3 regions of the Streptomyces sp. NPDC002698 genome follow, and region 1 is predicted to be linked to each of the others. Evidence: riboswitches for the same ligand, from Rfam matches in the RefSeq annotation. Region 1 holds a riboswitch; each other region holds the start of a gene.

Region 1 (6,183 bases):
AGGCCCGGTTGTAGGTCCGGTACGACTCCCACTGGCGCCGGAACTCCGCGTCGAAGACCGGCTCCAGCGGGGTCTGGTAGAGCAGGTGGTGGACGAACCACAGCACGGAGTTGGCGATGCCGTTGTACGCGTCGGCGTGCACCTCGGCGTCGATGGCCAGCATCCGTACGCCGTCCTCGTGGACCCCCCGCCGGACGGCCTCCCGGTCGCCGTCGCCGAGCGCGGAGCAGACCCAGAGGGCGCCCGCGTCCGGCCCGATCGCCGAGAGTCCCGAGACGAGGCCGCCGCCGCCGCGTCTGGCGTGCAGCGAGTCGTCCTCCCGTACCTCGTAGGTGACCGGGCCGCGGTTGGAGGCGACCAGAATCCTGTGGGCACCGTGCGTTGAAGCCATGCCTCGAAACCTAGCCCCGTCTCGAAACGCTCAAACGCGCCCTTCGGCCGTATGCGATCGGCGGCCGTCGGCGCCGGACTACGCGGCTCTGCGCGTCTGGTACTCGGAGATTTCGCTCATCGGCGGCCTTTCCTCCGTGTCCACGGAGTAGGTGCGCGGCCGGAAACCGTCGCGGTCGCGCTCGAACTGGGTGAGGGCGGGGCGGATCAGGTGACCGCGGGCCAGCCGGAGCTGGGCGGTGCGGTAGATCGCGGCGGCCATGCGGCCGAGCGCCTGGCCGTCCTGGTGGCGGTGCTTGCGCACCCCGACGTCGACCTGGGCGAGGGCGTCCAGGCCGACCAGGTGCAGGGCGTCGACCAGCATGCCGAGTTCGATGCCGTAGCCGACGGGGAAGGGGAGCTGTTCGAGCAGCGAGCGGCGGGCCGCGTACTCGCCGCCGAGCGGCTGGACGAAGCCCGCGAGCTGCGGCCAGTGCATGTTCAGCAGGGGGCGGGCCATCAGCTCGGTGACCCGGCCGCCCTGTCCCGAGGCGCCGCCCAGCGGGCGGTCGTACATGGCCTTGACCAGGTCGACGCCGGGATCGGTGAGCAGCGGGCCCACGATCCCGGAGACGAAGTCGGACGAGAACTCCTTGAGGTCCGCGTCGATGAAACAGACGATGTCCCCGCTCGTGACGAGGAGCGACCGCCACAGCACCTCGCCCTTGCCGGGCACGGCCGGGATCCGCGGGAGGATGTCGTCGCGGTGCACGACCCTCGCGCCCGCGGCGGCGGCGACCGCGGAGGTGCGGTCCGTCGAGCCGGAGTCGACGACGACGATCTCGTCGACGAGGGGCACCTGCTGCATCAGGTCGTGGCGGATGATCGCGACGATCTCGCCGACCGTCTCCTCCTCGTTGAGCGCGGGCAGCACGACACTGACCGTCGATCCCGTGATGCGCTTCGCGGCCATGATCTTGTGGAGCGGGCGGTCGGTCACGGACCAGGAGCGTGTGCTCAGCCAGCTTTCGACGTCTTTCAGCACGGTCTGCGGCTCCTCACTGTCTGATCACACGCTCTCATCGGCGTGCCCGCTGCGGCCAGCGGCAGATCGATTGCCGTCGTCTCGCGGTTCGGACGACTATCTCAACTGTCCTGGCCTTCGGTTACAGTCTTGAACAACGCGGATGACCATCGCATGTCCTGGATCGTCGGTACGTATCGCGTTCAACGGTTCAACAATCAAATACCGCTCATCCAGAGGGGCAGAGGGATACGGCCCGATGAAGCCCCGGCAACCCTCCAGCCGGTCTCGTACCGATCGATGCCGATCGTGTCGCGAGGCTCCCGGCTCGGGAAGGTGCCAAATCCGTCTCACGGCGAAGTGCGTCGTGAGGAAGATGAGGAAAGGGCCTCGCCTCCATGGCTGCGCAGACAGTTGCAAGTACCACGAACTCCGCCGAAGCGGTGGACCTCGGCCCGGCCGCGGCGCTCTCCTGCCGCGAATGCGGGCACCGCGTCCCGCTCGGCCCGGTCTTCGCCTGCGAGGAGTGTTTCGGCCCGCTGGAGATCGCCTACGACTTCTCGGCCTACGAGACCGAAGAACTCCGCAAGCGCATCGAAGCGGGACCCGCGAACATCTGGCGCTACGCGCCGCTGCTGCCCGTCCCCGCGGACGTGGCGGACAAGCCCAACATCAACCCCGGCTGGACCAAGCTCGTGCAGGCCGACAACCTGGCCCGTGAGCTCGGTGTCGACGCCGGAAAGCTCTTCGTCAAGGACGACTCGGGCAACCCGACGCACTCCTTCAAGGACCGCGTCGTCGCCCAGGCCATCGAAGCGGCCCGCGTCTTCGGCTTCACCACCCTCTCCTGCTCCTCCACGGGCAACCTCGCCGGCGCCGTGGGCGCCGCGGCGGCCCGCGCCGGCTTCCGTTCCTGCGTGTTCATCCCGCACGACCTGGAGCAGGGCAAGGTCGTCATGGCCGCGGTCTACGGCGGCGAGCTCGTCGGCATCCAGGGCAACTACGACGACGTGAACCGCTTCTGCTCCGAGCTGATCGGCGACCCGGCCGGCGAGGGCTGGGGCTTCGTCAACGTCAACCTGCGGCCCTACTACGCCGAGGGCTCCAAGACCCTGGCGTACGAGATCTGCGAGCAGCTCGGCTGGAGGCTCCCCGACCAGCTCGTGGTGCCGATCGCCTCCGGCTCCCAGCTCACGAAGATCGACAAGGGACTCCAAGAGCTGATCAAGCTCGGGCTCGTCGAGGACAGGCCCTACAAGATCTTCGGCGCCCAGGCCGAGGGCTGCTCCCCGGTCTCCGTCGCCTACAAGGCCGGCCACGACGTCGTACGGCCGCAGAAGCCGGACACCATCGCCAAGTCGCTCGCCATCGGCAACCCGGCGGACGGGCCGTACGTGCTGGACATCGCGCGGCGCACCGGCGGCGCGGTGGAGGACGTGAACGACGAGCAGATCGTCGACGCGATCAAGCTGCTCGCGCGCACCGAGGGCATCTTCGCGGAGACGGCAGGCGGCGTGACCGTCGGCGTCACCCGCAAGCTGATCGAGAACGGTCTCCTCGACCCGACCCTCACCACGGTCGTGCTGAACACCGGCGACGGCCTCAAGACCCTGGACGCGGTGGCCTCGGACACCGGGCTGACCGCGACCATCCGCCCGAACCTCGACTCCTTCCGAGAGGCTGGCCTCGCATCATGAGCGTCAACGTCCGCATCCCCACCATCCTGCGCACCTACACCGGTGGCGCCGCCGAGGTGACGGCCGAGGGCACGACCCTCGCCGAGGTCATCAGTGACCTGGAGAAGAACCACACGGGCATCGCCGCGCGCGTCCTGGACGACCAGGGCAAGCTGCGCCGCTTCGTCAACGTGTACGTCAACGACGACGACGTCCGCTTCGAGCAGGGCCTGGAGACGGCGACTCCGGACGGTGTCGGCGTTTCGATCATTCCGGCCGTCGCCGGAGGCTGATCGTTACCCTCGGTAATGCCGAACACAGCGCGTTCACAGAATTGCCCCCTCCGTGAGACAAACGGAGGGGGCAATTCTATTGGGTTGAACGCGCTAGAGTTGGGGAAGTCGCTTCGCTTTGGATGTTGGTTTCATGCCGGACGCATATGAGTGGGCGTTCGCGGGCCGACAAGAAGTAGCCAAACTCGCTCGCCTTTTTGGGCATTTTATGGCATTTGCGGGGCCCGACTTGCCCCGAATCCTTGCACATTCTCCGCATATCATTGATCGGCCATGCCCAGAATTCTCGTCCGATTGACCTGTTGCAGAGGGCAGTTGGACAGATACATTCAGCCGCGGTCGACGCGTTCCGGCGCACACCCCCAACCGTTGGGGGGTGAGGTCTGACCCGGATCCGCGAAGTGTGGATCTGTGCAAGGGCCAGTAATAGGGGAGTTAGGCATGGCTCAGGGCACCGTCAAGTGGTTCAACGCGGAGAAGGGGTACGGCTTCATCGCGGTCGACGGTGGTGCGGACGTCTTCGTGCACTACAGCGCGATTCAGATGGACGGCTACCGCACCCTTGAAGAGGGTCAGCGAGTGGAGTTCGAAATCTCGCAGGGCCAGAAGGGTCCGCAGGCGGACATGGTCAAACTCGCCGTCTGATCGGGCGCGAACGACCACCGACGCAACTCACGTACGAGGGGCCCGCATCCCATCGGGGATGCGGGCCCCTCGTGCGTCCCCGGCCGCCTTCGGCCGCCCTCCGCTCGTCCTGCGCGCGCCCGCGCGCCCGCGAGCGCCCTCGCGTGGGGGCCGCGCGGGGGCCGCCCTCCGGGGCGCGTGCGGAGGTCGTCCATCGGCCCCGTTTTCGTGAGAGGCGCTTGCACTCGCAGTGGTCGAGTGCTAATCATTGGCGTTAGCACTCTCCCAGTGAGAGTGACAGAACTTGGATCGGGTCAGCGAGGCCCGCGGGCCTGTGGGGCAAGGAACCACAAGGCTCGCAGGCCGTCCGTCGCGGGCGCGGGCACGATCCGGAGCAATCCACCCCGTCCGGGAGGACCACTTCACATGGCCAAGATCATCGCGTTCAACGAGGAGGCACGGCGCGGTCTCGAGCGCGGGATGAACCAGCTCGCTGACGCCGTCAAGGTCACCCTCGGCCCCAAGGGCCGTAACGTCGTCCTCGAGAAGAAGTGGGGCGCCCCCACGATCACCAACGATGGTGTTTCCATCGCCAAGGAGATCGAGCTCGAGGACCCGTACGAGAAGATCGGCGCCGAGCTGGTCAAGGAAGTCGCCAAGAAGACGGACGACGTCGCCGGCGACGGTACGACCACGGCGACCGTGCTGGCCCAGGCGCTCGTGCGCGAGGGTCTGCGCAACGTCGCCGCCGGCGCCAACCCGATGGCCCTCAAGCGCGGTATCGAGAAGGCCGTCGAGGCCGTCTCCGGTGCCCTGCTGGAGCAGGCGAAGGATGTCGAGACCAAGGAGCAGATCGCTTCGACGGCCTCCATCTCCGCCGCCGACACCCAGATCGGCGAGCTCATCGCCGAGGCGATGGACAAGGTCGGCAAGGAAGGCGTCATCACCGTCGAGGAGTCCCAGACCTTCGGTCTGGAGCTGGAGCTCACCGAGGGTATGCGCTTCGACAAGGGCTACATCTCGGCGTACTTCGCCACCGACATGGAGCGTATGGAGGCCGTCCTCGACGACCCGTACATCCTGATCGCGAACTCCAAGATCGCGAACGTGAAGGACCTGCTCCCGCTCCTGGAGAAGGTCATGCAGGGCGGCAAGCCCCTGCTGATCATCGCCGAGGACGTCGAGGGCGAGGCCCTGTCGACCCTGGTCGTCAACAAGATCCGTGGCACCTTCAAGTCCGTCGCCGTCAAGGCTCCGGGCTTCGGTGACCGCCGCAAGGCCATGCTCGGCGACATCGCCATCCTCACGGGCGGCGAGGTCATCTCCGAGGAGGTCGGCCTCAAGCTGGAGAACGCGGGTCTGGACCTGCTGGGCCGCGCCCGCAAGGTCGTCATCACCAAGGACGAGACCACGATCGTCGACGGGTCCGGCTCCGCCGACCAGGTCGCCGGCCGTGTGAACCAGATCCGTGCCGAGATCGAGAACTCGGACTCGGACTACGACCGCGAGAAGCTCCAGGAGCGTCTGGCGAAGCTGGCCGGCGGCGTGGCCGTCATCAAGGCCGGTGCCGCCACCGAGGTCGAGCTCAAGGAGCGCAAGCACCGCATCGAGGACGCCGTTCGCAACGCGAAGGCGGCCGTCGAGGAGGGCATCGTCGCCGGTGGTGGCGTGGCCCTGCTCCAGGCTTCCTCGGTCTTCGAGAAGCTCGAGCTCACGGGTGACGAGGCGACCGGCGCCAACGCCGTGCGTCTGGCCCTGGAGGCCCCGCTCAAGCAGATCGCCGTCAACGGTGGTCTCGAGGGTGGCGTCATCGTCGAGAAGGTGCGCAACCTGCCCGTCGGCCACGGCCTGAACGCCGCGACCGGTGAGTACGTCGACATGATCGCCGAAGGCATCATCGACCCGGCGAAGGTGACGCGCTCTGCCCTGCAGAACGCCGCCTCCATCGCCGCGCTGTTCCTGACCACCGAGGCCGTCATCGCCGACAAGCCGGAGAAGGCCTCCGCGGCCGCTCCGGGCGGCATGCCGGGCGGTGACATGGACTTCTGATCGACCCCGGTCGATCAACCGTCCTGACGTTCCGAGGGCGGCACCCTCCCGCAAGGGGGGTGCCGCCCTCGGGCGTTTCCCGGCCCGCCCCGGACGGCTTCCGGGGCCGGCCCCCGCCCCCGACGTGGCCCGGATCACAGGGGTGGGC
Region 2 (6,183 bases), on a different contig from region 1:
GCCGACTGCTGTCCGCCGGGTGTGCGGACGAGCACGAAGCGCGTGCGGCGGCGCAGGGTGAACCCGATCGACTCGTAGAGCCGGATCGCGTTCGTGTTGTCGGCGGCGGCGTGCAGGAAGGGGATGTCTCCGCGCTCCCTGATCCCCGCCGCGACAGCGCGGACGAGACGGGTGGCCAGGCCCCGGCCCCGGTGGCCGGGGTGGGTGCACACCGCGCTGATCTCGGTCCAGCCCGGCGGGCGCAGGCGCTCGCCGGCCAGGGCGATCAGGCGGCCGCCTTCCCGGATGCCCAGGTAGGTGCCGAGTTCGACGGTTCGGGGCAGGAAGGGGCCCGGCCGGGTGAGGGCGATCAGGCCGAGGATCTCGGGCACGTCGGCGGGGCCGAGCCGTACCGCTTCGGGCGCGGGCTCGGAGTGCAGCGTGGTGGCGGTCAACTGAACCCCGTCGCCGCTGTGTTCGATCGTCCAGCCGTCGGGCACGGCCTGCACGGCGGTGACGGGGGTGACCGCGCCCGGACCGACCAGTGCGGCCAGGTCGTCCCACGAACGGGGGTCGGCGGGATCGGCGAGGGCGGTGAACGGGGACACGTCCGTGGGATAGCGGGCGGCCCGGCCGACGCGCTCGGCGAGGTGGGCGTGCGGACCGGTCAGCGCGGCCCACGCCGCGTTGTCGAGGACGTGCGGTGCGGCCGGACTCGGGGAAGGGACGGGGGCGGCGTGGACGCTGGTGGACATGGCGGTGCGGGTTCTCCGTATCTGGAACGCGGCCGGACGCGCCCCGGGACTTCGCCGCGCACGGCGAAGTCCCTCGGGCGCACGGTGGTTTCAGGAGTTGTCGAGCGGCAGGCCGGGCGGGTTGACCTGGGAGGTCTCCACCGCCTCGTCGGAGAGGTTCCAGGCGGCCAGCCACTTGGCGTACTGGCCGTTCTCGATCAGGTGGTTGATGGCGTCGGCGACCGGCTTGGCGAGCCCGCTGTCCTTCTTCGCGGTGGCCGCGATCAGCCCCTGGATCGTCTCGCCCGCGCCGGAGAACTGGCCCGCGTTGCGGGTCGGGTGGGAGGACTTGGCGTTCTGGGTGGCGCGGTAGGCGACGGCCGGGTTGGGGCCGAAGAAGGAGTCGATCTTCCCGCTGTTCAGCGCCAGGGACGTGGCGTTGTTGTCCTGGTAGTACTTGACGGTGAGCTTCTTGCCCGCCTTGGCCAACTTGTCCTTCCACTCCAGCAGGATCTTCTCCTGGTTGGTGCCGGCCCCCACCGCGACGGTCTGGTCGGCCAGGTTCCGGTAGTCGCCGTCGAAGTTCCACGTGCTCTTCTTCAGGACCTCGAAGGCGAGGTTGTCCTGCCGGTACGAGGCGAACTCGTACTTCTTCTTGCGCTCCTCGGTGTCGGTGACGTTGGAGAAGGCGACGTCGACCTTGCCGCTGTCGACGCCGACGAACAGGTTCTCCCAGGTCGAGTTCTTCACCACCGGCTTCAGCCCCAGGACCGCGGCGACCAGCTTTCCGAGATCGGGTTCGCTGCCGGTGAGCGTCTTCTGGTCCTCTCCGACGAAGTTCAAGGGCGGTGACCCGGCGGGCAGTGCGCCGATCCCCACCACCAACGTGCCTCTCTCGGCTACGGACTTGGGCAGCTCATCGCTGATCGACTTCACCTCGGAGACCTTCAGAACGGTCTCCTTGGCGGCCCCGTTGGAGAGCGCGCCCACGGTCACGGTGCCGGCCGCGTCGGTCCGCGTACGGGTGGCGGCGTCGCTGTCTCCCCCGCACGCGGCGAGGGAGGCCGCGAGGGAGGCGACGGCGGCGGTGGCGGCGACGCCGCGGAGGGCCTTGCGGTTCAGGCTGAAGGTGGGCATGACTGTCCTTATCGGGTGTGCGGTGAGAGGTGTGGGGGAACGGTCCCGGCGGGCCGCCGAATCGGGGAGGAGTCGCCCCCGCCCCGGGTCGGGGCGGTGAGGCGGGAGCACCTCGGCGAGGGGTTTCTCGCTGTGCGTCGAGAGGCAGCGGTCAGAGCACCTTGCTCAGGAACTCTCTGGTGCGCGCTTCTCGCGGATGGTCCAACACCTGCTCGGGCGGGCCCTGTTCGACGATGCGGCCGCCGTCCATGAAGACCACCCGGTCGGCGATCTCGCGGGCGAAGCCGATCTCGTGGGTGACGATGATCAGTGTGGTGCCGCTGTGGGCCAGATCCTTGATGACGGCGAGGACCTCGCCGACCAGTTCGGGATCGAGCGCCGACGTCGGTTCGTCGAAGAGGATGACTCCGGGCCGCAGGGCGAGCGCGCGGGCGATGGCCACGCGCTGCTGCTGACCGCCCGACAGCTGCCGGGGGTAGGCGGCCGCCTTGTCGGCCAGGCCCACCCGGGCGAGCAGATCGCGGGCCAGTTCCCGCGCCCCGGCCCTGGACAGCCGCCCGGTCGCCACGGGAGCGGCGGCCACGTTGTCCAGCACGGTCAGGTGCGGGAAGAGGTTGAAGTTCTGGAACACGAACCCGATCCGGCTGCGCTGGGTCAGGATGGCCCGCTCGCTCAGCTCCTTGAGACGGTCGCCGTGCCTGCGTACGCCGATGAGCTCACCGTTCAGGCTCACATGGCCGATCTCGGGCTTCTCCAGGTGGTTGATCACCCGCAGGAGGGTGGACTTCCCGGAGCCGGACGGGCCGAGGACGACCGTCACCTCGCCGGGCCGCACCGTCAACTCCACACCGTCCAGAACCCGTTGGGCTCCGTACCACTTGTGCACATCGTGCACCTCGACCGCGGCCGGCTCGACCTGGAGCGCTCCGGCGCTCTCGGCGGCCGCCGCGGCGCCCGCCGCCGGGGCGGAGGAGGCCGACGCCGCTTCCGCCGCGTCGGCGGCCTGGGCCGTCCGAGTCCTCACTGTCGTCAGATGGGTCTCGCCGCTCATATCGCCGTCTCCCTCCGGAACCGGGCCCGCACGTCACGCAGAGCGTTCCGCGCCTTCTGCAACGGGGTCGGCGGCAGGGTGCGCAGCGCGCCCCGCGAGTAGTACCGCTCGACATAGAACTGGATGACGGACACGACGCTGGTGAGGATCAGGTACCAGGCGGTGGCCACGAGGAGCAGCGGCACGATGTCGCCGGGGTAGGTGCTGCCCATGCTCTGCACCGAGCCGAACAGGTCCAGCAGGGACACGTAGAAGACCAGCGAGGTGCCCTTGATCAGGCCGATCAGCTGGTTCACGTAGTTGGGGGTGATGGAGCGCAGTGCCTGCGGGAAGACGATCTTCGCGAACTGGTACCGCTTCGGCAGTCCCAGGGCGGAGGCCGCCTCGTGCTGGCCCTGGTCGACGGAGAGAACGCCGCCGCGTACCACTTCGGAGGCGTACGCCGCCTCGTTCAGGCTCAGTCCTACGACGGCGACGGCCATGTCGGTGGCCAGGCGGGACTCGTCGAAGGTGAAGAAGGCCGGCCCGAACGGAACGCCCACGCTCAACGTCTGGTACAGCGCGCTGAAGTTGTAGAGGAACAGCAGGACCACGATCAGCGGCACCGACCGGAACAGCCAGGTGTAGACCCAGCTCACCGCGCGCAGCACCGGGCTCCGGGAAAGTCTGGCCAGAGCCAGCACGATGCCGCCGAGCAATCCCAACACGGCGCTGTAGAGAGCCACTTCGAGGGTGATGAGCAGGCCGTCGAGAATGGTCGGGCGGAAGAACCAGTACTGGAACCGATCCCACTGGTAGAAGGGGTTGGTCACCAGGCCGTGGAGGATCTGGGCGGCCAGCACGAGCACGACGGCCGTGATGATCCAGCGGCCGGGACGCCGGAGCGGAAGGACCCGCTGGGCCGCCTGAGGCTTGGGCGCGGCGGGGAAGCCGGTACGGGGGATCGCCTCGGCGGGCGTCGCTGATCCCAAGGACACAGCGCTGCCGGGAGGTTGACTCATGGAGAGCTCCAGCGGATTCGGACACCCCGGACCACGGAGCGGCAGCGCCGGGCCGAGCGGGACGGCTCAGTACGCGGCGAGGCGCGGGCACACGTGGAAACGGGGGCTGGACGGGAAAGGACACATCGCGACAGCGGTGGTCGTCGAAGACTCGAAGAGCCGTCAGCCTGCGGTCGTCAAAGACCCGAAGAGGCGGTCAGCCTCGGCTGAGGGAGCGGCACACGCCCGTACAGAGGGCGCTGTTGACGCGCAGCAGGTCCACGGAGCGGTCGGCGCACAGCACATCGCGGCCGAGGCGCCGCCATGCGGCCGTCCCGTCAGCTGTGTGCATCGCCGTCACCATTTCCACTCCGGCCGAAAAGGCATCCCCTGGTGGGCCGCAGGTTAGGCCCGCCCCGAAAACAATGTCAATGCGGGTGACCACCAGGTGAGACCGCGCGTGCGGCCTTCTTGACGGCGCAACAGAGCGCACCGAGACTGGCATGGACGGTCACGATTGTCAGCGCCCACGGTGCGGGTCCGCCCGCTCCGTCGGTCATCGGCCCCGGCCCGCTGACAGGCAACCCTTCCACCGCGACGGGGTGCCCCGGGTGACGACCGGGTCCCGCCGGCGCGGCGGGGCAAGTGCGGTCTCGCGTCTCGCGAGCCCCGGAGTCGGGACCGGTGGGAATGCCAAGGAACGGCTTGACGAGGCGCCTGCACATCGATCTGTTGCGTGTCTCCAGCGCTTACTGATCCGCTGCCGGTCCGTGCGATCCGGACCGGTGCGACCAGCGCAGTCAATCCGCATTCGGCCGCCGGTGCCCACAAAGCGGCGGCGGCTTCCTTCTTCCCCCAGGGAGAGTCATGCCCGAGACAGTTTCGCGCACGTCCAGCACTGCCGACGCACGCCCCTGTGAGCAGATTTCGTTCCCCTCGGCCCTTCGCCTCCAGCCGGCGGCGACACCGTCCGCCCTCCCCCACCGCGTCGACAGCCGCATCGGTGCCGGTCTCGCCGGCGGCTTCTACCCGGCTCCACACCGCTACGAGCTGTACCTGTCGCGGAGTTGTCCGTTCTCGCTGCGGATCGCCATCACCCTCGAACTGCTCGGCCTGCGGGACTCGGTCGCCACCACACTCCTGGCGGACCCCGCGCGGACACCCGACGCCTTCGCCTCACTGCGCCGCGCGTACGAGGCCACCGAGTACCACTTCGACGGACCGCTCACCGCCCCCGCCCTGTGCGACCGGTGGAGCGGACGCATCGTCAGCAACCACCCGCCCGCCATCCTGCGCGATCTGGCCGGACTGTTCTCCGGTCACGCCACGACGAGCCCCTCCGCGATCTGCCCGCCGTCCCTCGCCGCCGACATCGAAGCCCTCCGCGATCTGCTCGACCGCGATGTCACCCCGTCCGCCCCGGCCTCGGAACTCGCGGCCGCCCTGGAACTGCTGGACTGTCAACTCGCCGCGAGCGCCTACGTGTTGGGCGACTCCCTCACGGCGGCGGACGTGGACGTATGGACGGCTCTCACCGGGCTGGGCCCCTGCGACGCCCTCCGCTCGCATCCCCGGCTCCTGGACTACGTACGCCGTCTCGGCGATCACCCCGCCTTCCGGCACGGTAGTGATGTGGTGCCCCTGGCGGCGGCGGACGTCTGACGCTCCCGCCGGAACCGGGCGTGCCGGGCAGGCCGACGGCCTCGCCCGGACGGCGGCCGCCGGGCCGGAAACACCGGCCCGGGCGGCCGCGCGGATCACTCGCGCGGAACCAGCAGAATGCTCACGCCCCTCAGGGTGGAGGCCCAGTGCCGGCCCTGCCCCAGGACCTCGCGCCCCGGCCCCAGAATCTGCTCCTGGAGGAGCAGCGCCGACTCGCGGAGTTCCTCCCACGGCTCCGGTACCTCGAAGGCACGCCGGGACCGCTCCACGGAACCGATCAGGGCCCGGCAGGCCGCCTCGACGTCCGCGACGTTCTGGCCGGCCGATCCGACACCCTCCAGCGACCACGTCATCCACAGGCGGCCCATGGCATCACTCTGTCCCATCCCCGGATGCGACGCATGCCCGATGCCACCGCTCGCCGCCGCGGCTCTCCTCCCCGGGCCGCCAGAAGCCGGACCGGTCCCTGCGTCCACGTGAAGCCCACGACGCCGGGCAGCGCCCGGCCACAGATCCGCGGCGGGCTCCGCGACCCGGTCGGCCTGCGCGTCGCCGGAACACGCGGCCGGCCGGCGCGTAGGCAATCCCGGCGAAAGCCGTCTCCTGAGGGCGTGTCCCGTACCGCGCCGCGGCGTGTCCG
Region 3 (6,183 bases), on a different contig from region 1:
GGCGTGTTCATCCCGCTGGTGATCTTCCCGCTGGTCCTGGTCGCGATCGCGGTCTACCCGTTCATCGAGTCCTGGGTCACCGGCGACAAGCGCGAGCACCACATCCTGGACCGCCCGCGCAACGTCCCGACCCGGACCGGGTTCGGCGCCGCCTGGATCAGCTGGTACTTCGTCCTGCTCGTCGGCGGCGGCAACGACATCTGGGCCACGCACTTCCACCTGTCGATCAACTCGATCACCTGGTTCGTGCGTATCGCGTTCTTCGTCGTTCCGGTGCTCACCTTCATCGCCACCAAGCGGATCTGCCTCGGCCTCCAGCGCCGGGACCGGGACAAGGTGCTGCACGGCCGCGAGTCGGGCATCATCAAGCGCCTGCCGCACGGTGAGTTCATCGAGGTCCACGAGCCGCTCAGCCAGGACGCGCTGCACACGCTCACCGCGCACGAGCAGTACAAGCCGGTCGAGATCGGCCCGACGGTCGACGAGAACGGTGTCGAGCGCAAGGTCTCGGGCACGCAGAAGCTGCGCGCCAAGATGAGCGAGGGCTTCTACGGGGAGGAAGGCCAGATCCCCAAGCCCACCGTCGAGGAGTACAAGGAGATCACGAGCGGCCACGGCCACCACTGATCCCCGGCTGTTCGCCACGGCTGGAGCCCCGTCCATGACATGGACGGGGCTCTTTGCCGTCCTCCGGGCTGGATAGGGTGGACTCACCCGGTGGTGCGGGGGGATCCACCCCGCGTCACCCACGACCCGTGTCACCCGCGACCGCGTGACCCACGAACCCAGGAGCGACCATGAGCGCTGTGAACCCCGCTGGAGGCGACACCGCGGCGGGCCGTTCCTGGCCCGCGGTACTGAACGGCCTGCTCGAAGGCCGCGACCAGAGCGCGGACGACACGGCCTGGGCGATGGACCGCATCATGCGCGGCGAGGCGACCGACGCGCAGATCGCCGGGTTCGTGGTGGCCCTGCGGGCCAAGGGCGAGACCGTCCAGGAGATCACCGGACTCGTCCGGGCGATGTACGAGCACGCCAATGTGATCGAGGTGCCCGGACACACCGTCGACATCGTCGGAACGGGCGGCGACGGCGCGAAGACCGTCAACATCTCCACGATGTCCTCGATCGTGGTGGCCGGCACCGGCGCCAAGGTCGTCAAGCACGGCAACCGGGCGGCGTCCTCCGCGTCCGGGGCGTCGGACGTCCTGGAGAAGCTCGGCGTCAATCTCCAACTGCCGGTGAGCCGGGTCGCCGCGGTGGCCGAGGAGGCCGGGATCACCTTCTGCTTCGCGGTCAAGTTCCACCCGGCGCTGCGTCATGTGGCGGCGGCCCGCGGGCAGTTGGGCATCCGTACCACCTTCAACGTGCTCGGACCGCTGACCAACCCGGCCCGCGTGAAGGCCCAGGCGGTCGGCGTCGCCGATCCCCGGATGGCGCCGATCGTGGCGGGCGTGTTCGCCGAGCGCGGCAACTCCTCGCTCGTCTTCCGCGGCGACGACGGCCTCGACGAGCTGACCACCACCGCGGGCTCCCACGTCTGGGTGGTCCGCGACGGCAAGGTCACCGAGGAGCGCTTCGACCCCCGCGACGTCGGGCTCGACATCGTCCCGGTGGAGGCCCTGCGCGGCGCCGACGCCTCGTACAACGCGGAGGTCGCCCGGCGCGTCCTGGACGGCGAGCAGGGGCCCGTACGGGACGCGGTCCTGCTGAACTCGGCGGCGGCCCTGGTGGCCCTGTCGCCGACCGGCGCGCCGCTCGCGGACCAGCTCCGCGCCGGAATGGCGAAAGCCGCCGAGTCGGTCGACTCCGGTGCCGCGAAGCGCACCCTGGAGCGCTGGGTGGCCGCCAGCAACGCCTGATCCACCGGTGACACGGAGTAAGGCGCAGTCCAGAATCCGGACTGCGCCTTGCGCGTGGAAGATCCTCTGGCAAGATGCTGTACCAGGTCATGAGTGACAGCCATCAGGCCCCGGCCGGCTGTCCGGCAACCCTCCGTCCGTGGCGGGGTGCCCCGGGTGAAGACCAGGTCGTAGGCAGCGAGGCCTACGGCAAGCGCGGACCCCTCCCGCCCGTCGGGCGGATGCAACCAGGGGTCCTGGTCGTTCGAGGGAGCCTTCTGTGAGCAAGCGAATGCGCTAGGGCGTAGAGCCCCGCCTCCGCACACCCTTTTCACCTTTTCCCGCGCCGAGCCCAGCCCTGCCTCCCGGCGGCCAGCTCGCGCGGTGATCCCGCCTGCCTCTCACAGGAGCTCGCCATGTCTGTCTCCACCGTTGCCGCCGACCAGACCGTTTGTGCCCCCCTGCCCGTTCTCGGCCGGGATGTCACCGTCCCGCTCGTCACCGGCGGCGAGGTGACCTACGCGGCCCTCGACTACGCCGCCAGCGCACCCGCCCTCCAGCGGGTGTGGGACGACGTGGCCGCGTACGCGCCCTACTACGGCAGCGTCCACCGGGGCGCCGGCTACCTCTCGCAGCTCTCCACCGACCTCTTCGAGAACGCCCGCAGGACCGTCGAGGAGTTCCTCGACTGCCGCGCCGGCGACCAGGTGGTCTTCACCCGCTCCACCACCGACTCGCTCAACCTGCTCGCAGCGGCCCTCCCGGCCGACTGCCAGGTCTTCGTCTTCGAGACCGAGCACCACGCCTCGCTGCTGCCCTGGCGCGACGCCCGGGTGACCTACCTGAACGCCCCGCGCACCCCCGCCGAGGCCGTCGACACCCTGGAGCACGCCCTCGCCGCCCGCGACCCCTACGGCCCGGCCCTGGTCTGCGTCACCGGCGCCTCGAACGTCACCGGGGAGCTGTGGCCGGTGCGGGAGCTGGCCGCCGCCGCGCACGCCCACGGCGCCCGCATCGTCCTCGACGCCGCGCAGCTCGCCCCGCACCACCCGGTGTCGGTCCAGGACCTCGACGTCGACTGGGTCGCCTTCTCCGGGCACAAGCTGTACGCGCCCTTCGGCTCCGGTGTCCTCGCGGGCCGCTCCGACTGGCTGCGCGAGGCCGACCCCTACCTCGCGGGCGGCGGGGCCAGCCGCAAGGTCACCCGGCGCGCGGACGGCGGCGTGGACGTGGAGTGGCACGACAGCGCCGCCCGGCACGAGGCCGGCTCGCCGAACGTCATCGGCGCCTACGCGATCGCCTCGGCCTGCAAGGCGCTCACCGACGAGGGCTTCGACAACCTGCTCGCCCGCGAGCGGCACCTGATCCGCACCGTCCGCGAGGGCCTCGCCGAGGTCCCCGAGGTCCGGGTCCTCTCCCTCTTCGGCGACGACGCCCCGCGGGTCGGCGTCATCTCCTTCGTCGTCGAGGGCTGGAACAGCTCGCACTTCGCGGCCGCGCTCTCCGCCGAGTACGGCATCGGGGTGCGCGACGGCCTCTTCTGCGCCCACCCGCTCGTCCGCACGCTGCTCGGCAGCGCCCCGGAGACCCAGGGGGAGTGCGGAGCCCCCGAGGCGGCGCCCGGGGAGAAATCCCTCAACGCCATCCGCGTCAGCTTCGGCGCCGGTACCCCCGACGAGCACGTCGAGCGCTTCGTCCGCGCGGTGCGCGAGCTCGTCAGGGACGGCGCGCGCTGGCGGTACCGCACCGAGGACGGCCGCTGCGTCCCGGCGGTCTGACGCCCACGGCGGCTTCGCCCGGAGGCGGTGCCGCGTCGGTCAGGAGTCGAGACCGATCGCGAACGCCGCCTCCAGGTCGTGCTGGGAGTACGTACGGAACGCCACGTGCGTGTCCGTCGCCTCGACGCCCGGGATCTTGCTGATCTTGCCGGGGATGACGTCCGCCAGGTCGTCGTGGGCCTGGACCCGGACCATGGCGATCAGGTCGTAGGTACCCGTGACGGAGAAGACCTCGCTGACGCTCTCCAGGGACGCGATCGACTCGGCGATCTCGGGGATCCGGTCCACGCTGGTCTTGATGAGGACGATCGCGGTGATCACGGCTGGTTCTCTCCCTAGGGGGCCGCTGCTGGGGATCTCACCCTACTCGCGGTCCACCTGGCCCGGCCGCTCCACCGGGGCCCCGGCAGCACCCCCCCGAACGGGCGCGAGCGGCCTTCGGGGCCGGAACCGCGCCCACGCGTAGACGAAACCCAGGGAGAAGCCCACGAGGTGGGCCAGATAGGCGACTCCGGGGCCCGGGGAGCTGCGGCCGGCCGCCAGCCACTGGAGCGTGAACCAGAACGGCAGCACCACCCAGGCGGGGAACCGCAGCGGCAGGAAGAACAGGAACGGGAAGAGACTGGTCACCCGGGCCCTGGGGAACAGGTACAGGAACGCGCCGAGCACCGCGGAGATCGCCCCGGAGGCCCCGACCAGGGACTGCTGCGAGGTCGCGTTGGCGGCGGCGTAGCCGAGCAGGGCCAGATAGCCGCAGCCCAGGTAGAAGAGGGCGAACTCCAGATGGCCCATGCGCTCCTCGGTCATGAGCCCGAAGACGTAGAAGAAGAGCATGTTGCCCAGGAGATGGAGCCAGCTTCCGTGGATGAACAGGGCGGTCGCGGGGGTGAGCGCCTCGCCGGGGGCCCCGCCGAACAGGGCCGCCGGCACCACGCCCCAGCGGCGGAAATAGGCCCGCTGCGCGACCAGCAGCTCGTCCCCGGTGCCGTACGCGGGATCCAGACCCGAGGCGGGACCGATCACGAAGATCAGACAGCACAGGACGATCAGTGCGTACGTCACCGGCGTCGACCGGCCCCGCAGCGCCCTGACGACCGTCGCACTCCAATTGCCGATCATGGTGCAGAGCATGACGTAACCGCACCGATGCGCACAGACCGCCTCGCCGCCGTGGACAGCCGAGCGTCGAGTACCCGCCAGGCCGTAGGGTTACGAGCCATAGCACCGGGAAACCGGCGCCGGACGGACACGAGAAGGAAAGCGGCTGCCCTATGACAGTTCCCCTGCCCGACGCCAAGACCCGCTGGCGCTGCGCCCTCTGCGGCAACCTCACACGTTTCGACGTGACCCGCTCGTCGAAGGTCGTCGAGTATGTGCACCTGGACCTGGCCGGTGAGCCCAGGGTCGAGGAGCGCGAGGTGGTCAGTGAGACCATCGAGTCGGTGCGGTGCCGTTGGTGCAACGCGGTGGATCAGGTCGAACTGGTGGACAGGCCGGGCGCCGGCTCCTGAGGGAGCGGGCCCCGCACGGATATTGGGGTGAACGGATGGTGGAGACCACGGGTGGGGAGCCGGACGACGGCACCGCCGAGGTGCTCGACCGTCCGCTGCCCGACGGCGTGCGCCGACGCGTCGTACAGATCGTCTCGGACGGCTTCGGCGGGCTGACGGTGTCCGAACTGCCCACGCAATTGCGGCAGTACGCCCGGTTCGCCCCGAATCGCCGCGCCAAGTTCGCCGGCAACGCGATGGCCTCGGCGCTGGAGACGGACCCGCTGTTCAGACAGCGCATCGCCGAGAAGCTCAGAGAGGCCCAGCCGGAGCTCGTCGGCGCTCTCGACTCGGGCGCGCCGCCCCCGGCCGCGGATCCGCTGGACGTGGCGGCCGCGGCCTATGTCGTGCGTCCCGCGGGCTGGGTGAAGCTGGTGACCGCCGCGGGCGAGGAGGCCCTGCGGGCGGACGCCGAGCGCGCCGGCGAGGAGAGCCGCGCCGAACTGGACCGGCTGCGCGCGGAACTCGAGGAGGCCCGCGGGCAGACGCGTGCCGAGACCGAACGGCTGCGCGCGGAACTGGAAGCGGCCCGCAAGGAAGCGGAATCGCTTCACCGCAAGCTGCGCGGGGCCCTCAGCGACGTCAAGCGCGGTGAGGCGGCCCTGCGCAAGCTCCAGGCCGAGACGGACGGGGCGAAGGCGGAGAGCCAGACCCAGGTGTCCGCGGCCGAGAGCGAGACGCGGCGGCTCAAGGCGCGTCTCTCGGAGGCCGAGGCGGCCCTGGAGGCCACCCGCAAGGCGGCCCGGGAGGGGCGCAGCGTCGAGGACATGCGGGTGCGGCTGCTGCTCGACACCGTGCTGGAGGCGGCCCAGGGGCTGCGCCGGGAACTGGCGTTGCCTCCCGTCTCGGTGCGGCCCGCGGAGACGGTCGAGGCGGTCGAGCCCGGACGGATGACCCCCAAGGACATCGCCGCCCGCGCGCTGTCCGAGAACGACCCGGCGATCCTGGACCAGTTGCTCGCGCTGCCCCAGGCGCATCTGGTCGTCGACGGCTACAACGTCACCAAGACCGGCT

What was found. Region 1 has a riboswitch for S-adenosylmethionine ahead of thrC (threonine synthase). Riboswitches for the same ligand answer to the same signal wherever they lie in the genome.
Region 2: another riboswitch for S-adenosylmethionine. It lies ahead of ACFYW9_RS22480 (putative leader peptide); the one in region 1 lies ahead of thrC (threonine synthase).
Region 3: another riboswitch for S-adenosylmethionine. It lies ahead of ACFYW9_RS17360 (aminotransferase class V-fold PLP-dependent enzyme); the one in region 1 lies ahead of thrC (threonine synthase).

The regions. Positions count from the first base shown of each region.
Region 1 covers NZ_JBIAQM010000005.1:254,786-260,968, reverse strand. Annotated here, with positions in the region: gene ACFYW9_RS10230 (trehalose-6-phosphate synthase) at 1-391, opposite strand, end outside; gene ACFYW9_RS10225 (glucosyl-3-phosphoglycerate synthase) at 470-1,414, opposite strand; SAM riboswitch class I at 1,620-1,776, shown strand; gene thrC (threonine synthase) at 1,792-3,090, shown strand; gene ACFYW9_RS10215 (MoaD/ThiS family protein) at 3,087-3,362, shown strand; gene ACFYW9_RS10210 (cold-shock protein) at 3,804-4,007, shown strand; gene groL (chaperonin GroEL) at 4,413-6,035, shown strand.
Region 2 covers NZ_JBIAQM010000015.1:197,331-203,513, forward strand. Annotated here, with positions in the region: gene ACFYW9_RS22455 (GNAT family N-acetyltransferase) at 1-734, opposite strand, end outside; gene ACFYW9_RS22460 (transporter substrate-binding domain-containing protein) at 825-1,850, opposite strand; gene ACFYW9_RS22465 (amino acid ABC transporter ATP-binding protein) at 2,002-2,901, opposite strand; gene ACFYW9_RS22470 (amino acid ABC transporter permease) at 2,898-3,902, opposite strand; gene ACFYW9_RS22475 (hypothetical protein) at 4,099-4,233, opposite strand; SAM riboswitch class IV at 4,391-4,535, shown strand; gene ACFYW9_RS22480 (putative leader peptide) at 4,572-4,637, shown strand; gene ACFYW9_RS22485 (glutathione S-transferase C-terminal domain-containing protein) at 4,749-5,543, shown strand; gene ACFYW9_RS22490 (hypothetical protein) at 5,639-5,929, opposite strand.
Region 3 covers NZ_JBIAQM010000010.1:235,303-241,485, forward strand. Annotated here, with positions in the region: gene ACFYW9_RS17350 (cytochrome bc complex cytochrome b subunit) at 1-627, shown strand, start outside; gene trpD (anthranilate phosphoribosyltransferase) at 798-1,862, shown strand; SAM riboswitch class IV at 1,948-2,064, shown strand; gene ACFYW9_RS17360 (aminotransferase class V-fold PLP-dependent enzyme) at 2,258-3,619, shown strand; gene ACFYW9_RS17365 (Lrp/AsnC family transcriptional regulator) at 3,659-3,940, opposite strand; gene ACFYW9_RS17370 (rhomboid family intramembrane serine protease) at 3,983-4,738, opposite strand; gene ACFYW9_RS17375 (hypothetical protein) at 4,891-5,130, shown strand; gene ACFYW9_RS17380 (NYN domain-containing protein) at 5,166-6,183, shown strand, end outside.